3 regions of the Streptomyces sp. NPDC093149 genome follow, and region 3 is predicted to be linked to each of the others. Evidence: riboswitches for the same ligand, from Rfam matches in the RefSeq annotation. Region 3 holds a riboswitch; each other region holds the start of a gene.
What was found. Region 3 has a riboswitch for cyclic di-AMP ahead of ACIQCZ_RS28125 (C40 family peptidase). Riboswitches for the same ligand answer to the same signal wherever they lie in the genome.

Region 1 (9,386 bases), on a different contig from region 3:
ATCTCGCCCCCGGTGACAGTGCGCACTTCGACTCGCTCACCCCGCACCGGATCACGGCCGTCGACCGTGACGGTGCCGAGCTGCTCTTCGTCCACACCCTGCTGCAGAGCCCCGCCGCCGAGCTGTGCCTCGGCAGCGGTATCCACCGTCGCTGAGACCGGTCCGTCCGGTCGCCAGAGAGGACTGTCATGTCCGATTCAGAGAACTTCGACCCGCTCGGGTCCAGGAAGAACTACGAGGCCCAGGAGCGGAAGTTCCCGCGCGGTGTGGTCATCCGGCTGTTCGCCTACCTCATCGCCGGACACATCTTCGCGGCCTTCCTCTACCTGCTCTTCGCGGTGGCCGGCAAGGGCTGACCACCGCGAGGGGCGGTCGGGCTACGCCTCGTCGAGGAGCTGCTCGTGCAGCCGCTCACGGGTCTCGGGGGCCATCTTCAGCCCCTCGGAGAGATAGCGGTCGGTGCTGCCCCAGGTCTCCTCGATGGTCGCGAAGGCCGCGTCCAGATAGGCGGCGTGGGCGCCGAAGAGGGGATTGAGCAGCTCCATCACCTCGGGCGACATGCCGTTCGCCGAGGTGTCGCCGCGGTGCACCCGGTAGCGGCGGTGGGCGTCGTTGGACTTGAGGTAGTCGGCCTCGATGGCCTCGCGCTCGACGCCGACCGCCAGCAGCGACACCGCGATCGACAGACCGGCCCGGTCCTTGCCCGCCGCGCAGTGCATCAACGCCGGAACGCTGTCCTCGGCCAGGGCGTGCAGCACCCGGCTGTGTTCGGCGGTGCGGTCCAGGATGATCGAGCGGTACGAGGCGATCATCCGGTTCGTGCCCTTGCCGTCGCCGAGGACCGAACGCAGCTGGTCGAGATCGCCGTCGCGGACCATCTGCCAGAACTCGGCGCCGTCGGCGGGGTCGGAGAGCGGGATGCTCACGTTGCGTACGCCCGGCAGTTCCACGTCCAGGCCGTCGAGCCGGTGGTCGGCGGCGTTGCGGAAGTCGAAGACGGTGTGCAGACCGAGACCGCCGAGAAACGCGGCGTCCTCGGCGGTGGCGTGCGCGAGGTGACCACTGCGGAAGAGCCGTCCGTACCGCACCCGCCGGCCGTCAGCGGTGGGCAGTCCGCCCACATCGCGGAAATTGCGGACACCCGCCAGTTCGGGTTCCGTCGACGGGATCTGCGGCAACTGCTGCGTCACAGGGACTCCTGGGGTGTCTGGCGTCGACGCGAGTCGCCGACAAGGCCACTTCCGCGACGATACGACATTGATTCCTCAGGCAATCATCTCGGCCATTCCTTGTCGATACCTCGTGAACCTCCTTGCTCCGGTGGTGAATCCGTCCGGTGAATTCGTCGCGAGACCGTTGCCCGTCTGCCCGACGACGGTCGATGATGTGCGGAAGTGTTGGAATGTGGGGGAGTGATGATCGAGACTGGCGACAAGGGCCGGACCTGGCTGCTCACGGGGGCGAGCAGCAGCTACGCACTGCGCATCACCGAGCGGGACGAACTGATCCATCTCCACTGGGGGCCGCGGATCTCCCTTGCCGCGGCCGAGGCCCTGGCATCGGCGCCGGAACCACCGGCCAGGGGGTTCGAGTCCTGGCTCGACGGCCGTGAGGAGTACCCCGTGGAGGGCGGCCCGCGGTTCGTCCGCCCGGCTCTCTCGGTGCGCACCTCCGAGGTCCGTGGCACGGAGTGGGCCTTTGCCGATGCCGTGGTGGACGGGGACGAACTCCGCATCGGCTTCACCGACTCCGTGCACCGGCTCGCGCTCACGCTGCACTACCGGATGCGGAACGACTCCGATGTGATCGAGCGCTGGGCCACCGTCGCCCACGCCGGCCCCGACGGCCCGCCGCTGGAACTGCTGCGCGCCGATGCCGCCGCCTGGGCGCTGCCCGCCCGCGACGGCTGGCGGCTGAGCCGACTGCACGGCCGCTGGGCGGCGGAGTCCCGGCTCGCACGGGCGGAGCTGACGTACGGCGAAAGCGTCATCTCCAGCAGGCGTGGCCATACGGGCCACCAGTACCTGCCGTGGGTCGCACTCGATGCCGACGGGGCGGCGACCGAGGAGAGCGGGGAGGTGTACGGATGCGCGCTCGGCTGGTCCGGGTCGTGGCGGATCTCCGTGCAGCGGCTCCCCGACGGGCTCGTGCAGATCACCGGCGGTGCGGGCTACGACGACTCCGGGCTGCTGCTGCTCGGACCGGGGGAGTCCTACGTCACACCCGTCTTCGCCGGGCTGTGGAGCGCGGAGGGGTTCGGCGGGGCGAGCCGGGCCTGGCACGCCTGGCAGTTGGCCCATGTGATCCCGGACGCCGAGAGTCTGCGGCCGGTGCTCTACAACTCCTGGGAGGCGACCGGCTTCGACATCTCGCAGGAGCAGCAGCGCGCCCTCGCCGAGCGGGCCGCCGCGATGGGGGTCGAGCTGTTCGTCGTGGACGACGCGTGGTTCGGCCGGCGCACCAGTGACCGGGCGGGGCTCGGGGACTGGACGCCGAATCCGGACCGCTTCCCCGGCGGGCTGAAGCCGCTCGCCGACGAAGTGCACCGTCTCGGTATGCAGTTCGGCATCTGGGTCGAGCCGGAAATGGTCAATGCCGACAGCGATCTCTATCGTGCACACCCGGACTGGGTGCAGCACTTCCCCGGCCGGACCCGTACCGAGTTCCGTAATCAGCTGGTGCTCAATCTGGCCCGCACCGATGTGCGGGAACATCTCTACGGGCAATTGGACACGCTGCTCTCCAGTGCGCCCGTCGACTATGTGAAATGGGACTTCAACCGCTCCTTCACGGATGCGGGCTGGCCCGGCGAGGAGTATCCGCAGAAGCTCTGGATCGAGCATGTGCACGCCCTCTACGAGCTGATCGACCGACTCCGGGCCGCGCACCCCTCGGTCGCCTTCGAGTCCTGCTCGGGCGGCGGCGGCCGGATCGATCTGGGGATTCTGTCCCGTACGGACCAGGTATGGACCTCCGACAACACCGACCCGCTCGACCGCCTCGCCATCCAGGAGGGCTTCGGCCAGATCCATCCGGCCCGGGTGATGGCCGCCTGGGTCACCGACAGTCCGAACGTCCAGCTCAACGACCGGGTCAGCTCGTTGCGCTTCCGCTTCGTGAGCGCGATGGCCGGTGTGCTCGGGATCGGCGGGGACCTCACCGAATGGAGTGAGGGGGAACTCGCCGAGGCGCGGGACTGGGTGGGTCTCTACAAGGAGATCCGGTCGGTGGTGCAGCACGGCTCCCTGTACCGGCTGCGCGCCCCGCGGGGCGGACTCGGTGCGGTCCAGTACGTCCACGGGGAGGAGAGCGTGGTCCTGATGTGGCTGGAGGCGCAGAGGTACGGGGAGCGCCCCCCGGCCCTCAGGCTGCGCGGGCTCGACCCCGCGGCGACGTACACCTGCCTGGACACCGGGGCGGTGCACCACGGCTCGGTGCTGCTGCACCAGGGGCTGCACACCGGGCTTCGTGGGGATCTCGACGCGGGGGTCCTGAGGCTGCGGCGCGAGCGATGAACATGCCATGTCCGTAATGCGCAGATTTCGTACGAACTCGCACTGTTTGTCGGGTAGATGGCCGTCCTCTCGTGAGCGGGATCATATCCGTGACGGTGTGTGCCGACGGGGTGGTCGGGTATTCCGTGCGCGGCGCGGAAATTCAAGATCCTTGATCCACGGAGTGTGACCGGAATTCCGCGCCGAATTCACGGCGCGGATTCCGGTGCGGAACCGGTGGCTTGTTCTCGCCGTCCCGACTCGCTTACGGTCGCCGTCAATCCGGTCGGACCGCCTAATCCTGCCGCCGCCCGGAATTCGCACCCACTCATCGTGTGGCAGGAGCGGGGGAACCAGGTAGGCCGCCGATCGGAGAAATCCGGCCGGCTCGGGGTGAAGTCGCGCTCGGCGCGGCCGGGCATCTCCAGCCCGAACCCGACAGCTCACCTCGCAGGCGCCGGAGAGGAAACACCCCATGCCCATATCGGGTAAGCATCGTCGTACGAAGTCCAGCGTCATCGCCCGTGGTGTCGTCGCCGCAGGCGCCGGTGGCGCCGTCATCGCGCTGCCGCTGCTCGGCGCCACCGGTGCCCACGCCGCGGAACAGGCCGCCCCGGCCGCCGCCGCGCAGTCCGCCTCCGTTGCCGCGCACGCCGCCCCGGCCCGGCCGGTCGCGCAGCAGCAGCCCGCCACCACGACCTACTCCGTCGTCTCCGGCGACTACCTGTCGAAGATCGCCGCCGAGCACAAGATCGAGGGCGGCTGGCAGAAGCTGTACCAGGACAACCGTGAGGTCGTCGGTGACGACCCCGGCCTGATCTTCCCGGGCATGAAGCTGACGCTCGGCGGCAAGGCGTCGGCCGACGACGCGGCCACCGGCGCCGGTGCGGGATCGGCCCTCCCCTCGAAGGCCCCCTCGGTTCCCTCGTCGGTCGTGGAGAAGTCCGCCCCGGCCAAGTCCGCCCCGGCCAAGGAGTCCAAGACCTCCGCCCCGGCCGCCCAGCGCAGCAGCTCCGGCTACGTCCACCCGGTCCCCGGCAACCACACCACCGGTTACCGCGCCTCCGGCTCCAACTGGTCCAGCGGCAGCCACACCGGGATCGACTTCCCCGTCTTCACCGGTACCAGCGTGAAGGCCATCACCTCCGGCACGGTCGTCACCGCCGGCTGGGGTGGCGCGTACGGCAACCAGGTCGTCATCAAGCACGCCGACGGCCACTACTCGCAGTACGGTCACCTGTCCTCGATCTCCGTGTCGGCGGGCCAGTCCGTGAGCACCGGTCAGCAGGTCGGCCTCTCCGGCGCCACCGGCAACGCCACCGGACCGCACCTGCACTTCGAGGTCCGCACGGGCCCGGCGTACGGTTCGGACATCGACCCGATCGCCTTCCTGGCTTCGCACGGCATCTACGTCTGAGCCGAGCAGCCGGGCAGTTGAACAACCGGCGTCCTTCGTCCGGATCGGGCCGGATCGGCGTGCCGGGCACGCGAGACCGGCGTGATCCGGGCGAAAGGACCTGGGGGTGACCCGAGCCACACAGAAGGGGTGGTGCGCGGCGGCGCACCACCCCTTCTGCTCAGACCGACCGGCACATGGGAGGCGGCGTCGCGCGGCTGGGCACGCGCATTTGCGGCGTTGTCGTCGGTCGACAACTCCCCCATAGCCCGAAAGGCATGGGAGGGGCCCCCTCCGCGTTGCCTCCCTCCTCCGCCTTGCAGCCGCACGCACCCAGCCGCGCTTCTTCTTCCACCCCCCCATGTGTCGGTCGGTCTTATTCCCTCTTTACCGAAACCTGACCGGGTGGTCTATCTCACCACCCGTCAACCCCTTATTACGGTCGCGTAGGTCACATTCGGCGGTGCAGGATAAGCGTTTGTGGCAGACGATTCGAGAAATAATCAACGTGGCGTCATCAACCGACATGGTGTCATCGGGTCGTACGCGGCGATTGGCGACAGCTTCACCGAGGGGGTCGGCGACCCCGGCCCGGACGGAACCTTTGTCGGCTGGGCGGACCGGTTCGCGGTGCTTCTCGCGGACCAGCTCCCGGACCCCGGTACGGCGACGGACACCGAAGGCTCCGCGCACGGGAATTTCAGGTACGCCAATCTCGCCGTACGCGGACGACTCCTGGACCAGATCGTCGAGGAGCAGGTGCCGCGCGCCAAGGAGCTCGCACCCGACCTGGTCAGCTTCTGCGCGGGCGGCAACGACATCATCAGGCCCGGCACCGACCCCGACGACGTCGCCGAGCGCTTCGAGCGTGCGGTGGCGGAGCTGACCGGATCGGTCGGCACCGTCCTGGTCACCACCGGCTTCGACACCCGTGGCGTTCCCGTGCTGCGCCATCTGCGCGGCAAGATCGCCACCTACACCGCCCATGTGCGGTCCATCGCCGACCGTTACGACTGCCCGGTCCTCGACCTGTGGTCGCTGCGGTCCGTTCAGGACAGGCGCGCCTGGGACGACGACCGGCTCCATCTGTCGCCCGAGGGACACACCAGGGTCGCGCTGCGAGCCGCCCAGGTCCTCGGCCTCGACGTGCCGGCCGACCCCGACCAGGAATGGCCCCCGCAGGCACAGCGCGGCACGCTCGAAGTCCGGCGCGACGACATCCACTGGGCGCGCGAGTACCTGGTGCCGTGGATCGGCCGTCGGCTGCGGGGCGAGTCCTCCGGCGACCACGTCGAGGCGAAGCGGCCGGACCTCCTGCCGCTCTAGTGCTGCGACCGGAAAGGTTCACCGGCTCGCGACGCCCGGCACGGCACCTCGCCGCGTTGTCGCATCACCCGAGTACGTCCCGTACGAGGGCGATCCTCCCCCTTGCGACGCACCGCACCGGACGCCGCGAGCCTCCCGGCAAACCTTTCCGGCCACAGCACCAGCTGTATTGCCCTGTGACCGGAAGGTTTCACCGGCTCGCGGCACCCGGTACGCACGGGCGTACTGGTCGCACGTGCAGGCGTACTGCCCTGTCGGGCAGTGAGCCGCCCGTCAGGGGGCGTCCGCCACGCCACCTGTGGTTCCCTCGTTCGCCGGACGGTCCTGAGGTTCAGGACCGTCCGGCGAGGGACGACAACGGGGGTGCCGGTATCCGCTCCAGCACTCCGCCCGCGAAGACGTCGTACAGCGGCAGCGTCTCCAGATGCACATAGCCGATGTGGCAGTCGCAGACGGCGAGCGGACAGGCCCGCGGGCCGAGCGAGCGGCGATAGCTTCCGTCGTAGAGGTTGCCCAGCTCCGCCGGGACGAAATGGCAGCGGCGCACCGTGCCGTCACCGTCCACCGAGATGACCGACTCGCCCGTCCGGCAGGGCAGCCCGGCCGACCGGTGCGGATGCCTGCTGTACGGGAAGAGCGGGTCGAGGGCCGTCCAGCGATCCGCCTCCTGGTCCGTGTAGCTGTGCCCCTCGGCGGCGTTCACCCAGAGATAGACCTCGTCCGGCAGCGCGGCCCGCAGCCGTCGCGCCTCGTCGAGATGGCCGTCGAGACCGACGACCCCGACGCTGTGGCGGATGCCGAGCGCGGTCAGTTCCCGGCACTTGGTCAGGAACCGCTCGTACGGCGTCTGCCCCGGGTGGTACGTGCACCAGAGCGCGATCTTCTCGCGACCGGCGTCACCCGCCTCGGCCAGCCAGCCCGTACGGCTGCTGAGGTTGGTCTGGATCGCGACCCGGCCGATGTGGGGCAGCCGCGCCAGCTCCACCAGCGCACGGCGGTACCAGGAGCGGACCAGACCCTCGCCCCACGGCGTGAACAGGACCGAGAGCCGGTCGCCGGTCTGCGCGGCAGCCCACGCCGTGAACCGCTCCAGTGCGGCGCGGTCGGCACGCAACTGCTCCCGGCTGTCCCGCCGCTTGGCGAACGGGCAGTACGGGCAGTCGTAATCGCAGGACGCGAGCGGGCCGCGATAGAGGATGGTCAGGTCCATGGGCACGCTCACTTCAGTTCGTACGCGGCCATCGCGGCCCGCACGCCGGGGGAGAAGAGTTCCGGGCCCAGTGCGTCGGAGTGGGCCAGGCCCTCGGGGGAGAGCCGCAGCAGGCCGGACGCACCGGCCGCCGCGTCGAGCCAGCCACGTGCCTCGAACCGGGCCAGTTCGGTGCGGAAGTCGTCGGCCGGGGAGCTGCCGAACCGCTCCCGGTAGTCGGCCGGGCGCAGCCCATCGGCCTGCAGGAGCGACTGCAGGAGATGGCGCCGGCGGGCCTCGTCGCCGTCGACGTACCGGCCGACCTCGGCGCGTGAGAAGTCCTCGGTCGCGGTGTAGCCGTCGATGATCGCCCGTACCTCCCGCATCTCCACCGCGTAGTCGAACGAGTAGTGCAGACCCGTGGTGTACGAGCGGGCGCCGCACCCCAGGCCGATCATGCCGTCGGTCTGACAGGCGTAGTCGTCCGGGCCGTCCGTCCGGGGGGCGTCGGAACGGCGGAACATCCGCATGGACACCTGCTCGTAGCCGTGGGCCAGGAGATGGTCCCGGCCCGCGCGGTACAGCCGCAGCCGCTGTTCGTCCCAGGAGGCGTCCGCCGCCGCCTCGCCGTCGGTGCCGAGCCGTCCCAGACCGGTCAGCGGGCGGACGTACAGCGGGTAGAGGTACAGCTCCTCCGGCCGCCAGCCGAGCGCCGCGTCCAGCGAGGTGCGCCAGCTTTCCTCGGTCTGCCCGTCGATGCCGTAGATCAGGTCGATGTTGAGGATCGGGATGCGGGCTGCGCGTATCCGGTCCAGCGCCCTCTCCACCTCGGCGCGGCGCTGCGGTCGTACGGCGGCACGCGCCTCGGCTTCGACGAAGCTCTGCACGCCGATGCTGATCCTGGTCGTCCCGCGATCGGCGAGGACCGCCAGCCGGTCGGCCGTCGCGGTCGACGGCGAGGTCTCGACCGACAGCGGGACGGACCAAAGATCGGCACCCATCCGCTTCTCCGCGATGTCGCAGAGCCGCTCCAGCTCCGCCGCCGTCAGGAACGTGGGAGTGCCTCCGCCGAACGCCGCCGCCGCGAACCGCACCGGATCGGCGTCGCCCAGTGCGTCGCGGACGGCGGCGGCCTGCCGGTCGAGCGCGTCGAGATACCGGGTCGTCAGCTCGTCGGGGGCGCCGATCCGGGTGAAGAGGTTGCAGAAGCCGCAGCGGACCTCGCAGAACGGTATGTGGAGATAGAGCGAGAGCGCGTCCTTGCGTTCGGCCGCCCACAGCTCGCGCAGCGCCGGCCGCTCGACGAGGGGGCGATAGGCGGTCTTGTGCGGATAGGCATAGACATAGCTCTGGTACGGGCGGGTGGTGTGCGCGACGGTCGTGGTGCGGCTCATGGTGCGGTGACCCCCGGTTCCAGGAAGAAATGCGCGTACGGAACGGTCCAGACGGACTCGTGGCCGAGCCGGTGACCGGTGTAGCCGTCGTCCCCGTAGGCCGTGCCGTGATCGGAGCAGACGATGGCGAAACAGCGGCGTCGGCTGCTCGCGGCGGCGAGGAGCCGGCCGATGTGGGCGTCGACGTATTCCAGTGCGGCGGCATGGGTGGCGCGGGAATCGCCCGCCTCGCGCGTGGCCCCCGGTCGGTGGAACCAGTTCGGCTGGTGCAGAGCGGCCACGTTGACGAAGAGGAAGAGACGCTGCTCGGCGGGGAGTTCGGCGACGACCTGCTCGGCACGGGCCACCTGGGCCTCGAACGAGGTGGGCGACGCCACACCGAACTCCGGTTCCCAGTGGCTCTCCTGGAACATGCCGGGCAGCACGGAACCGAGCGGCCCCTGTCGGTTGAAGAAGCCGACGCCGCCGATGCACACCGTGCGGTAGCCCACTTCGGCGAGGCCGGACAGCAGATCGGGGGTGTCGAAGACGAAGGTGCCCGAAGCCGTGGACTCGCTGCCCGCGAAGCGTGCCGCGAACAGCCGCGG
Region 2 (9,386 bases), on a different contig from region 3:
GCCGCTCCTCCTCCAGCTCCTTGACCTGGCCGAGCGCGCGCATGTGCGGGAAGACGCCGTCCTCCATGCCCGTCAGGAACACCACCGGGAATTCGAGGCCCTTGGCGGTGTGCAGCGTCATCAGCGTGATGACGCCGGAGCCGTCCTCGTCCTCGTCCGGGATCTGGTCGGAGTCCGCGACGAGCGCGACCCGCTCCAGGAACTCGGCGAGCGTGCCCGCGCCTTCCTCACCGGCCTCGCCGCGCTCCTGCTCGAATTCGAGGGCGACGGCGGCGAGTTCCTGGAGGTTCTCGATCCGGGTCTCGTCCTGCGGGTCGGTGGACGCCTGGAGCTCGGCGAGGTAACCGGTCCGCTCCAGGACGGCCTCCAGGACCACGGCCGGGCCCGCGCCGGACTCGACGATCGTGCGCAGCTCCTCCATCAGGGTGTTGAACCGCTTGACGGCGTTGGCCGACCGCGCTGCCATGCCGTACGCCTCGTCGACCCGGCGCAGCGCCTGCGGGAAGGTGATCTTCTCGCGCAGGGACAGCGCGTCGATCATCGCCTCGGCGCGGTCACCGATGCCGCGCTTGGGCACATTGAGGATGCGGCGCAGCGGGACGGTGTCCTCGGGGTTGGCGAGAACCCGGAGGTAGGCCAGGACGTCCCGGACCTCCTTGCGCTCGTAGAAGCGCACGCCGCCGACGACCTTGTAGGGCAGGCCGACGCGGATGAAGATCTCTTCGAAGACCCGGGACTGCGCGTTCGTACGGTAGAAGATCGCGACGTCGCCGGCCTTGGCGTCGCCCGCGTCGGTCAGCCGGTCGATCTCGTCGGCAACGAACTGGGCCTCGTCGTGCTCGGTGTCGGCGACGTAGCCGGTGATCCGGGCGCCCGTGCCGGCGTTCGTCCAGAGGTTCTTGGGGCGGCGGCTCTCGTTGCGCTCGATGACCGCGTTGGCGGCGGACAGGATCGTCTGCGTGGAGCGGTAGTTCTGCTCCAGCAGGATCGTCGTCGCGTTCGGGTAGTCCTCCTCGAACTGGAGGATGTTGCGGATGGTCGCGCCGCGGAACGCGTAGATCGACTGGTCCGCGTCACCGACGACGCACAGCTCGGCGGGGGCGTCGCGCTCGCCGGCCGGGCCGACCAGTTCGCGTACGAGGGTGTACTGGGCGTGGTTGGTGTCCTGGTACTCGTCGACCAGGACGTGCCGGAAGCGGCGGCGGTAGTGCTCGGCGACGTCGGGGAACGCCTGCAGCAGGTGGACCGTCGTCATGATGATGTCGTCGAAGTCCAGCGCGTTGGCCTCGCGCAGCCGGGACTGGTACATCGCGTAGGCCTGGGCGAGGGTCTTCTCGAAACCGTCCGCGGCCTGGCCGGCGAAGGTCTCCTCGTCGATCAGTTCGTTCTTCAGGTTGGAGACCTTGGCCGTGAACGACTTCGGCGGGAAGCGCTTCGGGTCGAGGTCGAGATCGCGGCAGACCAGGGCCATCAGCCGCTTGGAGTCGGCGGCGTCGTAGATCGAGAACGACGAGGTGAAGCCGAGCTTCTTCGACTCGCGGCGCAGGATGCGTACGCACGCGCTGTGGAAGGTCATGACCCACATGGCGTTGGCGCGCGGTCCGACGAGCTGTTCGACGCGCTCCTTCATCTCGCCCGCGGCCTTGTTGGTGAAGGTGATCGCCAGGATCTGGCCGGGGTGCACCCCGCGCTCGGCGAGGAGGTGGGCGATCCGGTGGGTCAGCACCCGGGTCTTGCCGGAGCCCGCCCCGGCGACGATGAGCAGGGGGGAGCCGGCATGGACCACCGCGGCGCGCTGTTCGGTGTTCAGCCCGTCGAGGAGCGCCGCGGAGTCGACGACGGGGCGGTGCGCGCCGTCACGGTAGTACGCGTCCCTGGGCGGCGGGGGCCCGTCGAAGACGCCCTCGAAGAGGCCCTCCGGCACCGCTTCAGGTGCGGAGTCCTCGGGGGGCGGCGGGGGCTCTTCCTCCGAGTGCTGGAGGCCGGCCAGGAAGCTGTCGTCAAAGAGGCTGCTCATCGCTTGTCGAGTCTAAGGGCTGTCCCGTGATCCCCGGCGGGCGAACGACGACAGCTACGACGCCTCGCCGCGTCGCCGCAACGTCCGCATGCATCCAGTATGCGGACGTCCCTCCGCCTTGCGACGCACCGCATCCGGCGCCGCGTGCTGATCCACCAGGGACCGCGGGACAGCCCTCGGGTCGCCGCACCGACATGTGACTGCCGCTCGGCGCACCGCATCCGCCCGCCGGGCACGCAAAGAGAGCGGACATCCACGCCCCGTAAGGGATTCCGGGCCGCGGCCACGCTCGCCACCCCCGCCCCACAGAGGTCACGAAAACGTATCGGGCATATCGAACATCGACCTTCACAGCGGCACCACGGGTTGGCTACGGTGCTCGACCGGGTGGCCCGTACCCCCTGAGGCGAACCACGCCGAGCGGGCTCCCGCGCCGAATCCGGGCTGCCCTCACGGACGTCCGGAGCCGGGGACCCATACGCGTCACCGGGGTGAATCGGTCCTTATCCCCCACTCGGACCGTAGGGCAGCCTCCCGTTCCGCCCGAACCCGACAGCTGACCCGGCAGGCGGTCCACGGAAGGAGATGCCGTCTTGGCATCGCATCGCAAACCGCGTACCCGGGTGCGCACCACCACACCGGCCGTCGGTCTCACGACGGCCGCGCTGGCGTCCGTGACCCTGCTCTCCACGCAGAGCGCCACGGCGGCCCCCGCTCCGAAGCCCGGCATCGAGGACGTCCAGAAGAAGGTCGACGACCTCTACCGGGAGGCGGGCACCGCGACCCAGCGGTACAACCAGGCGAAGGAGGCCTCCGCCGCCCAGCGCGCCGAGGTGGACGCTCTCCTGGACGACGTGGCGAAGCGCGCCGACGAACTCAATGAGGCCCGCAGAACGCTCGGCGCCTACGCGGCCGCGCAGTACCGCACCGGGTCCCTCACGCCGAGCGCCACATTCTTCCTGGCCGACGACCCCCAGTCGTACTTCGACCAGAGCCAGCTGATGAACCGGATGACCGCTCAGCAGCAGAAGGCGGTCACGGACTTCCGCGCCCAGCAGGCGAAGGCCTCGAAGAAGCGCGCCGAAGCGGTGCGCAGCCTGGAGACGCTGACCACGACGCAGGCCACGCTGCGCACCAGCAAGCAGAACGTCCAGCAGAAGCTGGGCGAGGCGCGGACGATGCTGTCGAAGCTGACCGCCGAGGAGAAGGCGCGGCTCGCGGCGCTGGAGCGGAAGAAGGAGGCGGAGGCCGAGCGCAAGGCGGAGGAACTGGCGCGGCAGCAGGCCGCCGCCAAGGCGGAGGCGGACCGCAAGGCCGAGGAGGCCGCGAAGGCGGCGGGATCCGGCAGCGGTACGGGGGCGGGAGCCGGGACCGGCTCGGACAGCAGCGCCACCACCAAGGCGGAGAAGGTCCTCGCCTTCGCCAGGGCCCAGCTGGGCAAGCCGTACGTCTGGGGCGCGACGGGCCCGTCCTCGTACGACTGCTCCGGACTCACCCAGGCCGCGTGGAAGGCCGCGGGAGTCGACATCCCGCGCACCACCTGGGACCAGGTGAAGATCGGCACCAAGGTCGCCACGGCGGATCTGCGTCCGGGCGATCTCGTCTTCTTCTACGACGACATCAGCCACGTCGGCATCTACAAGGGCGACGGAATGATGATCCACGCGCCGAAGCCGGGCGCGAACGTACGCGAGGAGTCGATCTACTACATGCCGATCTACGGCAGCGTGCGGCCGGCCTAAGGGCTGGGCCGTGATCCGCGGTGGATCAGCGCGCGGCGTCGGATGCGGTGCATCGCAAGGCGGAGGGGCTTGCGCGTACTGGATGTATGTGGACGTTCCGACAACGCGGCGAGGTGCCATAGCTGTCGTCGTGCGCCCGCCGGGGATTACGGGTCAGCCCTTAGGCCCGCTCTTCGCTTGTAAGGCTGCTTCAGACCTGTCGGATTCTCAGCGTTCTGTCGTCGACTTGTCGTCTGCGACAGAACGCTGAGAATCGCTCCGTAGAGTGCACGACACGTGTCCCGGTTGCGGCTGCCGGCCACGCCGCCTGCTCTCGGGCCGCACCCGCCCCCATCCGGCAGGAATCCGTATCACCCGCCGCGGTGACAACCCGCCCTGCGGCACGGATCTCCGCATCGCCCCAGCGAACCGACTCCCCGGCAACAGCCCTCTGTTGTACTCGGTGCTGGTCCGGGCGGCAGGCTGCCGTGCAGATCGTCCGGCAGGGCGGTTTCGGGGTTCTCCACTCGTTGTAGCCGGTGCTGCTCCTACGATCCGGCCCGTGACGGACCCCGACTCCGAAAGCTGGACCAGGTGCGAGCGCGCACCGGCGCCAGCGATCGGGATGCCGTGGTCGGGGCCGGCTTGACCTTGACGCTGGGTCAACCCTCCATCCTTCCGGCAGGAGCTTCCTCACAGCCGACTGGAAAGCTCCGCGAAGGAGGCAGATGACCATGGTGACCCAATCGATCGCCGGTCCGGCGATTCGCGTGCGGGGTCTGGAGAAGTCGTACGGGAAGCTCGAAGTGCTGCGCGGCGTGGACTTCGACGTGACACAGGGCGACATCTTCGCCCTGCTCGGCTCCAACGGGGCGGGCAAGACCACGACCGTGAGGATCCTCGCCACGCTCCTGAAGGCCGACGCGGGGACAGCCGGCGTCCAAGACTTCGACGTCGCCACGCAACCGGCGAAGGTGCGGGAGTCCATCAGCCTCACCGGGCAGTTCGCGGCCGTCGACGAGATCCTCAGCGGTCGGGAGAACCTCGTACTCGTCGCCCGACTGCGCCACCTCAACGACCCGGGCACTGTCGCGGATGACCTGCTGAGGCGCTTCTCGCTGACCGAATCCGGCACGCGGCAGGTGTCCACGTATTCCGGCGGGATGCGCCGTCGGCTGGACATCGCGATGAGCCTCATCGGGAATCCGTCGGTGATCTTCCTGGACGAGCCGACGGCCGGGCTCGATCCCGAGGCGCGCATTGAGGTGTGGGATGCGGTCAAGGAGCTCGCCGGCCATGGAACGACGGTGCTGCTCACCACGCAGTATCTGGACGAGGCCGAGCAACTGGCCGACCGGATAGCAATCCTCCACCAGGGTCGGATCATCGTGAACGGCACCCTCGCCGAGCTCAAGCAACTCTTCCCGCCTGCCAAGGTCGAGTACGTCGAGAAGCAGCCGACCCTGGAGGAGATCTTCCTCGCGGTCATCGGCAACGGCGACAAGAGCGACACCACCGGCACGACAACTGGGGGACAAGGATGACCGCGTACTTCTTCAGTGACACTGCCGCGCTCACGGGGCGGACCCTGCGCCATGTCACACGCAGCATGGACACCATCATCACGACCGCCATCACGCCGGTCGCCATGATGCTGATGTTCGTCTACGTGTTCGGCGGCGCCATTGATACCGGGTCGGTTTCGTACGTGAACTACATGCTGCCCGGCATCCTGCTCATGACCATCGCGTCGGGCATCTCCTACACGGCATACCGGCTGTTCACCGATGTGAAGAGCGGGATCTTCGAGCGATTCCAGTCCATGCCGATCGCGCGGTCAGGTGTGCTGTGGGCGCATGTCGTCACCTCTCTGGTCGCCAACCTGATCGCGCTCGTGCTCGTCGTGGGCGTCGCTGTGCTCATGGGCTTCCGCTCGGGGGCAGGAGTGTCGGCATGGCTTGCGGTCGCAGGCATCCTGCTCTTGTTCACCCTGGCGCTGACCTGGCTCGCCGTGATCCCCGGGCTCTCCGCATCGTCGGTCGAGGGAGCGGGCGCGTTCGCCTACCCGCTCATCTTCCTGCCGTTCGTCAGCTCGGCGTTCGTGCCCACAAAGACGATGCCCGGCCCGGTGCGCTGGTTCGCCGAGAACCAGCCGGTGACGTCGATCGTCAACACGATCCGCGGCCTGTTCGCCCAGCGGGCGGTCGGCGACGACATCTGGACCGCCCTCGCCTGGTGCGTCGGCATCCTCGTCGTGGCGTACGTCTTCGCGATGGCCGCCTATCGCCGGAAGATCGCCTGAGGCAGTCTGAGACCCATGCTCACCATCAGCCAGCTTGCGGCGTACGCCGGGGTGACGGTGCGGGCGGTACGCCATTACCACAAGGTCGGGCTGCTGCCCGAGCCCGAGCGCGACCGGTCCGGGTACCGGATCTACGATGCCGCCGCGGTCGTGCGACTGATCCGGATCCGCACCCTGGCTGATGCGGGCGTGCCGCTGGCCAGGGTGCAGGAACTCCTCGATGCCGACCCGGAGGATTTCACCGGCGGTGTCCAGGAGATCGACAAGGATCTGCGCGCCGAGATCCGGCGGCTGCAGAACACCCGCAGCCGGCTCGCCCGGCTCGCCGCCGGAGAGCACCTGGCGCTTCCGCAGAGCGTCGTGGGCTACCTCGACCGACTGCGCGGTCTCGGCGTCGGGGAGCGGTACATCGAGCTGGAGCGGGATGCGTGGATCATGATCGCCGCGCAGGTGCCGGACCTGATCGACTCCGTGATGACCAAGAAACACGAGGAGCTGGACGACCCCGACATGGTGAGGCTCTACGGCTTCTTCACCGGGGAGCCCGACTGGCTGGCCGACGATCCACGGATCGTCGAGGTCGCCAACGTCCTGGAGCGCCTGATGATTCGCGCCGTGGAGGCCGGCGAGGCGGGTGCCGACGGCTTCGACGATCAGTTCGTCGCCCTGATGGACTCAACCATGCTTGAGTCCGCACCGGGCGCCGAACTGGTGCTGGCGATTCTGAAGGAGCGTGGCTGGAGTGGCTGGACCCGCATCGAGCGAGTACCTGCCGACAGGCTCAACGCTGAGCTGCCGCCGTCTTGAAGGCAGGTCAGGGTCCTGGTGTGACGTCGTCCAGGGTGCTCGTGCCGGCTGTCCTATCGCCTCTTGGGCCAGCCCAACGGCCTGGCCACCGCCAGGGACCGGACACGGCAATGAGAAAGCCGCGCGGACAAATCGATGAGAAGTGATGACGAACGCCCGGCCCACGGGAACCCGACCGGACAAGAATGCTGAGAACCTACATCGCTCCCCCGCGGTCGGCGCGTGGGACGGTCCACGCGCCGGCCGGGCCGGGCACCGCCCCGGCGCCGTGCCGGTCGCGATCCGCAGACCTCGGGGCGCGACACTCGAAGCTCAGGACTCGGGACCCGGACCGCGGCCCCCGGCCGCCGGGCCGCGGTCCGCAGGTCCTCGGGCCCTCAGGTCCAGAGCGTGGCGATGAAGATGTTGGCGAGCGTCAGCCCGCCCACCGCCGCGAAGGCGCCCTTGTCGACCTTCTCCTCGTCCCGCTTGACGTAAACGAGTGCGAGGATGACGACCAGGAGCAGCAGCTTGACCCCGATCTTGATGTTGTTCACGTGGTGGCCGTCGGCCTCGTTGAGCCCGACCAGCGCGACCCCGGTGACCAGCATCGTCAGCGCGCCGTGCAGCATCGCCGGGACGAACCGGGCCGTGCCCGCGCCCATCGCCTTCATCTGGGTCAGGAAACCGCCCAGCAGCGAGGCGATGCCGATGATGTGCAGGGCGACGAAGACATGAATGAGTACGTCCATGAGGCCGCAGCCTAGCCCCGCCCATATCACCACTCCGCAGGCAGGTGCGGCTTCCTGGCGCTTCACTCGTGTCTGCACCAATTGCCTGACTCTGTTGTCATTTTTCCGGTCAGATACAGACAACGCCGCGCCAAATTCGGGCAATAAGCGTCATTACGACTCTTACCTGTGCCCCGGGTTTAGCGTCCCTGAGCAGGTGACCGTCTTCACAGCCGCTCCGCCCCCGGACGGCACGCCGGTCACCCCGCCGGGATCCGGCGGTGGGCCGCCCGGCTGTGGGTGACCCGCCACCGGATCCCGGGCGGGCCCGCCGGTAGTCCCCGTCGGGCAGTCGCCAGGAAGGACGCACGCCCCCGTGGCAGCGCATCGGAAACCCAAGCAGCGCCCGTACACCGGCTCTGCTGCCCGCACCGCAGCCACCCTCGCCTTCGCCGGGGCCGCCACCGCTGCCGCTCTGCCAGGCTCCGCGCACGCCGACCCCCAGCGCACCCCCGCCCAGGTCAGGTCCGAGGTGGACCGGCTGTACCACGACGCGGAAGTCGCCACCGAGCAGTACAACGGCGCGAAGGAGAAGGCCACCGCCGCCGCCGAGGCCGTCGACACCCTGCGTGACGAGGCCGCCCGCCGGACCGAGCGCCTCAACGCCTCGCGCGACGCGCTGGGTTCGCTCGCCGCCGCGCAGTACCGCACGGGCGGCCTCGACCCCGCGCTGCAACTGGCGCTCTCCTCCGATCCCGACCAGTATCTGGAGCGCGCGTCGTACGTGGACCGGATCAGCGACCGACAGGCCGCCGAGGTCGACACGGTGGAGCGGCAGGTCGCCAGGATCGCCCAGCTGCGCTCCCAGGCCAAGGGAGAGCTGGCCGCGCTGGCGTCGCGCCAGGCCGAGCTGAAGAAGCACAAGGCGACGGTCAGGGCCAAGCTGGCCGACGCGCAGCGGCTCCTCGCCACCCTGTCCCCGGCCGAGCGCAGCGCCTACGAGGCCTCGGACGGCGCGCGTTCCGCAGGCCGTGCCGACCGGGGCACCGCGCGCGGCCCCGTCCTCGCCCCCAACGCCCGTGCCGCCGCAGCCGTGGCGTTCGCGTTCGGAGCACTCGGCAAACCGTACGTCTGGGGCGCGACCGGCCCGTCCTCGTTCGACTGCTCCGGGCTCACCCAGGCCGCCTGGCGGTCCGCCGGCGTCTCGCTCCCCCGGACCACGTACACCCAGATCAACGCCGGACAGCACATCTCGCGCTCCGAGCTGGCCCCGGGCGACCTGGTGTTCTTCTACTCCGGCGTCAGCCACGTCGGGCTCTACATCGGCAACGGCCAGATGATCCACGCCCCGCGCCCGGGAGCGCCGGTCCGGATCGCACCGGTCGACCAGATGCCCTTCGCCGGAGCGACCCGGGTGGCGTAGTACCTCTCCCGGCGGCGGGCGAGCGGCCTCCGGCTGCTCGCCCGCTCCCACCTGTCCGGTGCTCCTCCGCTCGGCAGGCGTGCTCCGGCGCCGGAAACTTCCCGCCGCCGTATCGGGCCAGCGGCCCGTGGTCGCCCGGCGTTCATTTTCCCGTCTCTTCGAAGACTCCTGAAATCAACCCGTGATTCTCATGGGCTCTTCATGCGCCGTTGGTTGCGTGTGCGAGGCCGGTCGGTCCGCAACGTATGAGCAAGGAGGCGCATGGTGTTCCTGTCCAAGGCAGCCGGGGCGCGCGAGGGCCGGGCAGATGGGGCCCGGACGGACGACAGCGGGGGCGGGGCGAGCGAGGAGCCGTTGCATGTGGCCAGTCGGCTGCACGCGTTCAACCGGTTCGAGCTGAAGTACC
Region 3 (9,386 bases):
TCACCACCAGAACCGTCATCTCAGCCCTCCCGCGCAGCCGCGCACACGGCGCGGCAGATCCGCGCCACGTCGTCATCACCGGTCACATAGGGCGGCATCGTGTAGACGAGGTCGCGGAACGGCCGCAGCCACACGCCCTCCCGTACCGCGGCCCGGGTGGCGGTCTCCATGTCCACCTCGCGATCGAGCTGTACGACACCGATGGCGCCCAGCACCCTCACATCCCGGACCCCGGGCAGCGCCGCCGCCGGGGCGAGACCCTCCCGCAGCCCCGTACCGATCCGCCGGACCTCCCGCTCCCAGTCCTGGCCGAGCAGCAGGTCGATGGAGGCACACGCCACCGAGGCGGCGAGCGGGTTGGCCATGAACGTCGGTCCATGGGCCAGCACCGGCACCTCGCCGCTGGAGATGCCCTCCGCGACCCGTGAGGTGCACAGCGTCGCCGCCATCGTCAGATAGCCGCCGGTCAGCGCCTTGCCCACGCACATGACATCGGGCGAGACGCCCGCGTGACCGGCGGCGAACAGCTTCCCCGTACGGCCGAAGCCCGTGGCGATCTCGTCGAACACCAGCAGCACGTCATGCGCGTCGCACGCCTCGCGCAGTACGCGCAGATAGGCGGGGGAGTGGAACCGCATCCCGCCCGCGCCCTGCACCACCGGCTCCACGATCACCGCGGCCAGCCGGTCGGCGTGCTCCGCGATCAGCTCCCGCAGGTGGCGCACGTACGCGGCATCCGGCTCCGTGTCGTAACCGGCCGGCGGCTCGTCCGCGAAGACCTGCCGCGGCAGCACACCCGACCACAGCCCGTGCATGCCGCCCTCGGGGTCGCACACCGACATCGGGTGCCAGGTGTCCCCGTGATAGCCGCCGCGCCACGTCAGCAGCCGTTGCTTCTCGGGCCGCCCGGCCGATCGCCAGTACTGCAGACACATCTTCACCGCGACCTCGACCGACACGGAGCCGGAGTCGGCCAGGAAGACATGCCGCAGCGGCTCCGGGGTGATCTCGACCAGCCGGGTGGCCAGCCGTACGGCGGGCTCATGGGTGAGCCCGCCGAACATCACATGGCTCATCCGGTCCAGCTGACCGCGTGCCGCCTCGTTGAGCACCGGGTGGTTGTAGCCGTGCACCGCGGACCACCAGGACGACATGCCGTCGACCAGTTCGTCGCGCCCGTGGGCCGGTTCGGCGAGCCGGAGCCGGACCCCGGACGCCGACTCCACGACCAGCGGCTCCTGACGCCCGGGCATCGGGCCGTACGGATGCCAGACATGGGCCCGGTCCAGCGACCGCAGCTCGGCCGGGGAGAGGAGCTCAGGCATTGGGGGCGAGCTCCGTCCCCGCCCCGCGACGACGGACCGCCACCAGATCCGTGCGTGCGGCCGGGACCTCATCGGTCTCGGCGACGGCCTCCCCGGGCCCGTCGCCGCAGGGCGCGCACCCGCCGTCGTGCGCACCACAGCCACCGCCCGGCCGAGCGCGGTGGGCGGGCAGGGTCGTCGTCCCCGCCCCCTCCACCTCGAAACCGGCGTCCGCGATCATGTCCAGATCCGCCTGCCCCGCCTGCCCCTCACTGGTGAGGTAGTCGCCCAGGAAGATGGAATTGACCAGGTGCAGGGCGAGCGGCTGCATCGAACGCAGATGCACCTCGCGCCCGCCCGCGAGCCGTACCTCCACATCCGGACAGACGAACCTGACCATCGCCAGAATGCGCAGACACCGCTGCGGGGTGAGGTTCCATTCCTTGGCCAGCGGGGTCCCCTCGAACGGGATGAGGAAGTTCACCGGCACCGAGTCCGGGTCCAGTTCGCGCAGCGAGAAGACGACATCGACCAGATCGGCGTCGCTCTCACCCATCCCGGCGATCAGCCCGGAGCACGCCGAGAGCCCGGCGGCCTGCGCCTGCTGCACGGTCTCCACCCGGTCCGCATAGGTGTGGGTGGTGGTGATGTCGCCGTACGTGCCCTCGGACGTGTTGAGGTTGTGGTTGTAGGCGTCCGCGCCCGCCGAACGCAACCGCTCGGCCTGTCCGTCGGAGAGCAGACCGAGGCAGGCGCACACCTCGATGCCCTCGTGTCGGTCCTTGATCGCCTCGATGGTCTCCGACACCCGGTCCACATCACGGTCCGTCGGACCACGACCGCTCGCCACCAGACACACCCGCTTGGCGCCACCCGCCACCCCGGCCGCGGCGGCCTTCGAGGCCTCGTCCGGTTTCAGCCAGGTGTACTTGAGGATCTCGGCCTTCGAGCCCAGCCGCTGCGAGCAGTACGAGCAGTCCTCGGGGCAGAGCCCGGACTTGAGATTGACCAGATAGTTCAGTTTCACCCGTTGCCCGAACCACTGACGGCGCACCTTTCCGGCCGCGGCCACCACTTCGAGCAGATCGTCGTCCGAGGTCGCCAGCACGGCGAGAGCTTCTTCACGGGTCGGCAGTTCGCGCCGCAGTCCCTTGTCCACCAGCGTGTTCAGGAGGTCCATGGCATCGATCCTGGCCTACGGCACGGCCCGCGGCCAAGGAGGAACCGGACAACAGCGCGCGTCGAGGGTGTGTGTATTGCCACACCATGACCGGCTGCTCCCCCGGTTAGCCTCTGTGAGCTGCCTACAAAAGGGACCGCTTATGCCCTTCGACCCGTTCGACTGGATCGACGACGAGGCGCGCCGCCGTGCGGACGCCGGACTCGTCCGCACGCTCCGCCCCCGGCCCGCCGAACCGGAGCTCCTGGATCTCGCGAGCAACGACTATCTGGGGTTGACCCGGCACCCCGAGGTCACCGCCGCCGCTGCGGAGGCCGCGCACCGGTGGGGTGGGGGTGCGACCGGATCGCGGCTCGTGACCGGCTCCACCGCGCTGCATGCCGAGTTCGAGGATCAACTGGCCGACTTCTGCGGCTTCGAGGCGGCACTGGTGCTGTCCTCGGGCTACGCGGCCAATCTCGCCGCCCTCACCGCGCTCGCCGGCCGTGGCTCGCTGATCGTCTCCGATGCCGGCAACCACGCCTCGATCGTGGACGGTTGCCGGCTCTCCCGGGCCGAGACCGCCGTCGTGCCGCACGCCGATCCCGATGCCGTGCGCAAGACCCTGCGGGCACACGCGGGGCGCGCGCTGGTGGTCACCGACTCGGTCTTCTCGGTCGACGGCGACGCCGCGCCACTGCCCGAACTGGCCGATGTCTGCCGGGCGGAGGGCGCCGCACTGCTCGCCGACGACGCGCACGGCTTCGGTGTGCTGGGGGAGGGCGGTCGAGGTGCGCTCGCCGCCGCCGGGCTTGCCGGCGGCGAGGGAGTCGTCACCACACTCACCCTCTCCAAGTCCCTGGGAAGCCAGGGCGGAGCGGTACTCGGCCCGGCCCCGGTCATCGAACACCTGGTCAACACAGCCCGTACGTTCATCTTCGACACGGGACTGGCACCGGCCGCCGCGGGTGCCGCCCTGGCCGGCCTGCGGCTGATCGGCCGCGAGCCGGAGCGCGCCGCCAGGGCCCGGACCGTGGCCACCGCGCTGTACGAGGGACTGACGGCGGGCGGACTGCGCGCAGCACGCCCCGACGCGGCCGTGGTCTCGGTGCGGGCGCCCTCGGCGGAGGCGGCTGTGCGCTGGGCGGCCGACTGCCGCACCGCGGGCATCGCGGTGGGTTGCTTCCGGCCGCCGTCCGTGCCGGACGGCGTCTCCCGGCTGCGGCTGACGGCGCGGGCGGACCTGACCGACGAACAGATCGCCACGGCTGTGGCGGTCGTGCGGCGAACCGCCCCCGTCGACCGGCCCTGACGGCCGACCGGCCGTGCCGACCGGCCTCCTCCGCGGAGGCCGTCAGCCTGCCGAATACAGGGGCGGACTCCCCCCTCGGAACCGCCCCATCGGCCGGCCGATGGGGCGGGCGGACCACCTCTGTGGGCGGTCGTACCCGTCAGCCGGCCGAACGCCGGTGCAGGCCGGAGACGAAGGTGGTCCAGGCCGCCGCGGAGAACCGCAGTGGTGGCCTGGAAACGTCCTTGGAGTCCCGTACGGCCAGCCGCCCGTGACCGAACGGCGCGGCTTCCACACAGTTGTTCATGCCCGTGCTGCGGCTGCTGCGCCGCCACCGTAACTCGTGCTGTGCGAGGCAATCCGACATGACGCCCCTCTCGGGCAGTCCGGGGTCACTGACCGTCGCGGTCGATCGCGGCGATCAGCTCCAACGAGTGCTGCGGCGACAGCGCATGTGCCTGCATGGTGCGGAAGGCCGAGCTGTACGCCTCAAGGTCTTCTTTCCGCTCCAGGTAGAGGCTACTCGTCAAATGGTCGAGAACTACCACGTCCAGATCAGAAGTGTTCGGAAATGAGAAGATAACGAAAGGCCCGGTGAGGCCGGCATATCCGCCGACCGAGAACGGCAGTAACTGGAGTTCCACATGGGGCAGTTGAGCCACCCGGGCCAGATGGCGCAGCTGGTTCCTCATCACCAGGCGCCCGCCGACCTCGCGCCGCAGCACCGCTTCGTCGAGCACCGCGCTCAGCCGCAGCGGCGGATCGGTCCGCAGCACCCCCTGGCGGGCGAGCCGCACCTCCACCAGGGAGTCCAACTGGCCGGCGGGTAAACCGTCCAGCGAAGCCCGGGTTACCGCGCGGGCGTAGTCCGCCGTCTGCAGAAGTCCCGGCATCACCGAAGTCTCCAGGGTCCGCGCGGTCCGCGCCTGCGACTCCAGGCTGATGAAGTCGCGGTACTGCGGAGGAATCAGACCGCGATAGGCATGCCACCACCCGGTGCCGCCACCGCCCGCCGAGCCCGCCAGAGCCTCCAGGAGCGTCCGGAGCCGGGTGTCGTCCACGCCGTACGCGTCCATCAGTCCGGCCACATCGGCCGGGCGCACCCCACTGACACCGGTCTCGATCCGGCTCACCTTGGACTGGTGCCAGCCGAGCATCCGCGCGGCGTCCCGACTGGTCAGTCCTGACGCGTGGCGCAGACTCCGGAGCTCCTCCCCGAGCTTGCGGCGTCGTACCGCAGGGCCGTACTGCATGCGCGGCCTCCCTCCCTCTCGTGCCGAGCGGACAGTGTGGCGCCCGCATCCGGTTTCGCGTGGCAGGGTTCACCGCATCGAGCGACAGATATATGCATATCTTGGTGGATCGCCGTCGCGGAGGGCAGCATCGATGGCAATCTGGCGCGAAGCGCAACCGGGACCGATCCCGCATCGGTCCGGGTGGGAAAGGGACGGCTCGCCATGGCAGACCATCAAGAAGCAAGCCTCACTCTGCCGAGCGATCCGGCCTCGGTTTCGGCGGCCCGGAAACATGTGGCCCGGGTGCTCACCGAATGGGGCCTGACCGCCGACACCGAGTTCGCCGACAGTATCCGCCTCATCGTCTCGGAGCTCGCGACCAACGCCGTCCAGCACACCTTCGGACAGTCGCCCACCTTCACCGTGGAACTGAGACTGGAGCAGGAGGAACAGCTGTATCTCGGGGTGACGGACAGCCACCCGCGCTGGCCCCGTAGGCTGCCCGCCGCCGTTCAGCAGGACAATGGGCGCGGCATGGTGATCATCCGATGTCTGGCCAAGGAGTGCGGCGGCCGGCTCACCGTCACCCCCACCGCCGACGGCGGCAAGACGGTCTGGATCGCGCTTCCCTGGAGCATCCCCGTGCAGGGCTGACCGAGGGCGGGAGCGAGCGCGCCGCGTCGGGCCAGGCGACCGCCCCCACACCGGTGACGGCGGGTCAGCGGCACGGGACGGTGCACCGCCGGCGGATCGCGGCCGGAGGACGGCCAGGATCCGCCGGACGGATCAGCCGACCCGCCCGTAGTAGACGCTCCTCGTCCAGATCTTCTCCAGCCGGACCACCGCACCGGTCCTCGGCGAGTGCCAGATCTTGCCGTGGCCGGCGTAGATCCCCACGTGGTAGACGCTGCGACCGTAATGGAAGAAGACCAGGTCGCCGCGTTTCCTGTGCGAGGCCGATACATGGCGGGTCTTGTTGTACTGCTGCTGGGCGGTGCGGGGGAGCCTCCTGCCCGCCTTCTTGAACGAATAGACCGTCAGCCCCGAACAGTCGAAGCGGCTGGGGCCGGTGGCCCCCCACCCGTACGGCGCGCCCTTCTTCGACGCGGCGATGTTCAGCGCCTTCATCGAGAGAGTCGCCGCTTGGGCCTCCGGCGCGGCGCCCGGGGCGAGCATGGTGCCGCCGACGGCGGCCAGAGTCAGAACCGAGGCCGTACCGGCCCGGACGAGCAGAGACGGGACATGAACCTGCGCAGTCATGCGCAACCCTTCGTCAGCCGCCTGTGAAGGATGACCTGTCGGGTTCGGGCTGGCGAAGTTGCCCGGCCGCGCTCGGCGGCTTCACCCCGAGGGTCGACCGGTGATCCGGTCGACCCGTTGTGCTCGGGTCCTCCACTCCTGCCGATCCACTTCTGTCGACCAGGCATCCGGACGGCGGCAGGACTCGGCGTCCGCCCGGACCGCCCCGTCGCGGTGGCGGGGGCTTGTCGTCCCAGGGATCTTGACTCACCGACTGCCGGATTTCCGAGGGGAAACAGCGATTTGTGAGGCTCCTCACGACTGACCCGTTCGGGTGGAGGTGATGAATTCGGAGGCCGGGTCGCTCACCGGGAACCCTCCCGTACCAGCGGTGGAATCATTGATTCCGGTCACTGGTCATCTGAAAAGCGCAAGTTGAGATATCCCGCGCGAGGGGGGCTTCCTACGCCGAACGAGCGAGGAATTTCGACGTGCCCACCGGGCGTGTCGTGTACGGGAGTTGGCCGAATCCAGGCTGCCGGCCGGGCCGTCGGAGCCGGCCGGGACCCGGCGGCGGCGAGGCCGGTGGAGGCTGATCAACTCGGCGGAGCGGGGGGTATGGTGACGCGTCCGGCCCGCCGCTCCCCGTCCAGTACGCGCAGGGCCCGCGCCAGGGTTCCCGCGTGGATCTGTGCCTCGCCGCGTTCATGCATCGAAGCGAGGGCATCTCGCAGCGCGCCCGCCCGGGACACCAGTGCCTGCGCGGCGCGCAGCGCGCCATAGGTGTCGCTGCCGCGGGCCGGATTGATGCGGCCCAACTGGTCGAGGACTTCGAGGTAGCGGTCGATGAAATCCCCCTCGGCGCGGGTCAGTGCGGGCAGTTGTGGCAAGTGTGGTGGCTGCACCGGGCGTTCACCTCGTGCCGTGTGGGGGGAGCGATGACTTCCGGTTCTGCGTGAGGTGGTCCACCATGCCGTACGCCTTGGCGCCCGGCGCGTCGAGAATGAGGTCGCGCTCGATGTCGGTGGCGATCTGCTCGGCGTCACGGCCGGTGTGGCGGGCCAGCAGTGTGATGAGCATCTCGCGGATGCGTTCCAGTTCCCGGGCCTCGATCTCCAGGTCGGAAGGCTGGCCTTGCACCGGCTCGCCGAGCGCGGGTTGCTGAACGACGACCCGGGCTCCCGGCAGTGCGTGCCGTCGGCCCGGAGCGCCCGCGGCGAGCAGTACCGAGGCGCAGGAACCGGCCTGGCCGAGGCAGAAGGTCTCCACGTCGCAGGTGAGGTACTCCATCGTGTCGTAGATCGCGGACATGGCTCCGAACGAGCCTCCGGGGGAGTTGATGTAGAGGGAGACGGGTCGGTCCGGAGCGTCATGTTCCAGATACATGAACTGGGCGATCAGGTCATTGGCCGCGGTGTCGTCGACCGGGGTGCCCAGGAACACGATCCGCTCGGCGAGCAGCTTGGAGTACGGGTCGAAGGTGCGGGTTCCGCTGGTCGTGCGCTCGGTGAACTCGGGCAGTACGTAGCGGGCGCTGGGACGGAACAGCATGGGTGATGCCTCTCCTCCGGGTCTGTACGCAGTCCGCGTATCCAGGTCTGTGCGGGGCCTGCGCGAGCTTCTGTAAAAAATGTACAGGACGTACAGACGGTTAGAATGGAGAGCGCAATCTAGTGATCCACTCGGAGTCCCAGGTCAGAAGCTGTTTCAGCTGTTCGCCGTGGGCGCATATCTCACAATCTGTCACGCCGTCTTGGCCATCAGGCCGCTTCGCCCTCACTGCCGAGTAGAGAAGCGAGGTGGCCCGAGGTGACATGGAGGTCCTCGTGGCTCGGGTGGACGTACACCCGCTTGGTGAAGTTGGCGTTGGCATGTCCGGCCCATGCGGCGAGGACGACGTCCGGCACGCCGTTGACGGCAAGAAACGTGAGGCACGAGTGGCGTGCGTCGTAGAGCCGGACCTTCCGCAGCCCCAGCTTCCGCTGCAGGGAGTACGCGGCCTCACGCAGGTGGCGAGTCGTGAGCGGCCGGCCGAGGTGGTCGACGAACATGTATCCGGAGCGCTGATACAGCGCGCCCATCGACATCTGCTCTGCCTCTTGCGTCACCTGATAGGCGAGCATCACCTGCTTCACCGGCAGCGGCAGCGGCAGTGTGCGTTCGCCCGCCTCGGTTCTGGTGCCCTTCTCCAGCACCCGGGCGTTGCCGATCATCGTCCTGGTGTTGGCGATGACCAGCGTTTGAGCGTCGAAGTCGATGTCCTGCCAGCGCAGCCCGGCGACCTCAGCGGGACGCAGGCCCATGAGGCTGAGTACCAGCGGAGCTGACAGGCGTTCGTCCTTGATGCCGAGAAGGAATTCCTTGACCTCGACGACGTTCCACGGGGCGGGACGCTTGTTGGTGCGCTTGTCCTCCTTGCGGGCGCGGCGAGGGATCTTCACGTACGCGGCGACGTTGACATGCACCAACTTCCGCACGACGGCCCGACCGAGGGCCTCTTTCAGGCGACTGAGCACCCCTTGGGCCGTCGAGGGGCGCAGTCCCGTGCCGGCTTGGCCGCCGCGCCTGCGGGCGCCGACGAGCAGCCAGGCGACCATGGATTCGACGTGTTCCTCCGTCAGTTCCTGCAGGCGCATACAGCCGAGGTAGGAATGCACGTGGACCAAAGCGTTCCTGTACCCCTGGACCGTGCTCTCCTCCAGGTCCTCGGCCTTCTTGGCCAGCCAGATGTCGAGCCACTCGGACACCGTGATCCTGCTCGGAATGACGGACATGCCCGTCGCCCGCTGATTGCGGATGCGGGCGATCTCGTCACGCACCTCTGTGGCAGTGTCCATCGTGACGGTGCGCTGCTTGCGCTTGCCCTGGGCGTCATGGCCCATGTCGACGACGGCGCGGTAACGGACCTTGCCGCTCTGCAACGTGACCTTCTTGATCTGCGGCATGCACCCCCCTTGACCGGCCTGCTTCAGCAGGCTTCCTGAAGTGCCTACGCTAAGCCGCGATTCCTCCTGCCCGGGAAGTCTTCCGCCTGGTCAGGCCCGTACGGCCGTGCTCCCGTCACAGATCGGTGAGAGAGCGCGTGAGACGGCGAAGTGTGGTCTGCCGCGACCGGTGACGGAGAAGGCCGAGTCGACCGGGGTGAGGAACGGCGCGGG

Region 1: another riboswitch for cyclic di-AMP. It lies ahead of ACIQCZ_RS33440 (peptidoglycan DD-metalloendopeptidase family protein); the one in region 3 lies ahead of ACIQCZ_RS28125 (C40 family peptidase).
Region 2: another riboswitch for cyclic di-AMP. It lies ahead of ACIQCZ_RS03080 (NlpC/P60 family protein); the one in region 3 lies ahead of ACIQCZ_RS28125 (C40 family peptidase).

The regions. Positions count from the first base shown of each region.
Region 1 is NZ_JBIVON010000015.1:4,008-13,393, forward strand. It holds gene ACIQCZ_RS33420 (helix-turn-helix domain-containing protein) at 1-155, shown strand, start outside; gene ACIQCZ_RS33425 (DUF6126 family protein) at 189-356, shown strand; gene ACIQCZ_RS33430 (tyrosine-protein phosphatase) at 378-1,190, opposite strand; gene ACIQCZ_RS33435 (alpha-galactosidase) at 1,416-3,515, shown strand; cyclic di-AMP (ydaO/yuaA leader) riboswitch at 3,806-3,966, shown strand; gene ACIQCZ_RS33440 (peptidoglycan DD-metalloendopeptidase family protein) at 3,970-4,911, shown strand; gene ACIQCZ_RS33445 (SGNH/GDSL hydrolase family protein) at 5,371-6,216, shown strand; gene ACIQCZ_RS33450 (STM4011 family radical SAM protein) at 6,548-7,426, opposite strand; gene ACIQCZ_RS33455 (STM4012 family radical SAM protein) at 7,435-8,799, opposite strand; gene ACIQCZ_RS33460 (STM4013/SEN3800 family hydrolase) at 8,796-9,386, opposite strand, start outside.
Region 2 is NZ_JBIVON010000001.1:623,772-633,157, reverse strand. It holds gene pcrA (DNA helicase PcrA) at 1-2,017, opposite strand, end outside; cyclic di-AMP (ydaO/yuaA leader) riboswitch at 2,439-2,604, shown strand; gene ACIQCZ_RS03080 (NlpC/P60 family protein) at 2,611-3,759, shown strand; gene ACIQCZ_RS03075 (ABC transporter ATP-binding protein) at 4,473-5,282, shown strand; gene ACIQCZ_RS03070 (ABC transporter permease) at 5,279-6,040, shown strand; gene ACIQCZ_RS03065 (MerR family transcriptional regulator) at 6,056-6,847, shown strand; gene ACIQCZ_RS03060 (hypothetical protein) at 7,225-7,578, opposite strand; gene ACIQCZ_RS03055 (NlpC/P60 family protein) at 7,934-8,980, shown strand; gene ACIQCZ_RS03050 (polyphosphate polymerase domain-containing protein) at 9,242-9,386, shown strand, end outside.
Region 3 is NZ_JBIVON010000010.1:174,494-183,879, forward strand. It holds gene bioD (dethiobiotin synthase) at 1-19, opposite strand, end outside; gene ACIQCZ_RS28095 (adenosylmethionine--8-amino-7-oxononanoate transaminase) at 21-1,325, opposite strand; gene bioB (biotin synthase BioB) at 1,318-2,484, opposite strand; gene ACIQCZ_RS28105 (8-amino-7-oxononanoate synthase) at 2,627-3,775, shown strand; gene ACIQCZ_RS28110 (DUF397 domain-containing protein) at 3,915-4,121, opposite strand; gene ACIQCZ_RS28115 (helix-turn-helix domain-containing protein) at 4,147-5,007, opposite strand; gene ACIQCZ_RS28120 (ATP-binding protein) at 5,212-5,643, shown strand; gene ACIQCZ_RS28125 (C40 family peptidase) at 5,776-6,249, opposite strand; cyclic di-AMP (ydaO/yuaA leader) riboswitch at 6,253-6,425, opposite strand; gene ACIQCZ_RS28130 (hypothetical protein) at 6,825-7,133, opposite strand; gene ACIQCZ_RS28135 (ATP-dependent Clp protease proteolytic subunit) at 7,141-7,776, opposite strand; gene xerC (tyrosine recombinase XerC) at 7,989-9,173, opposite strand.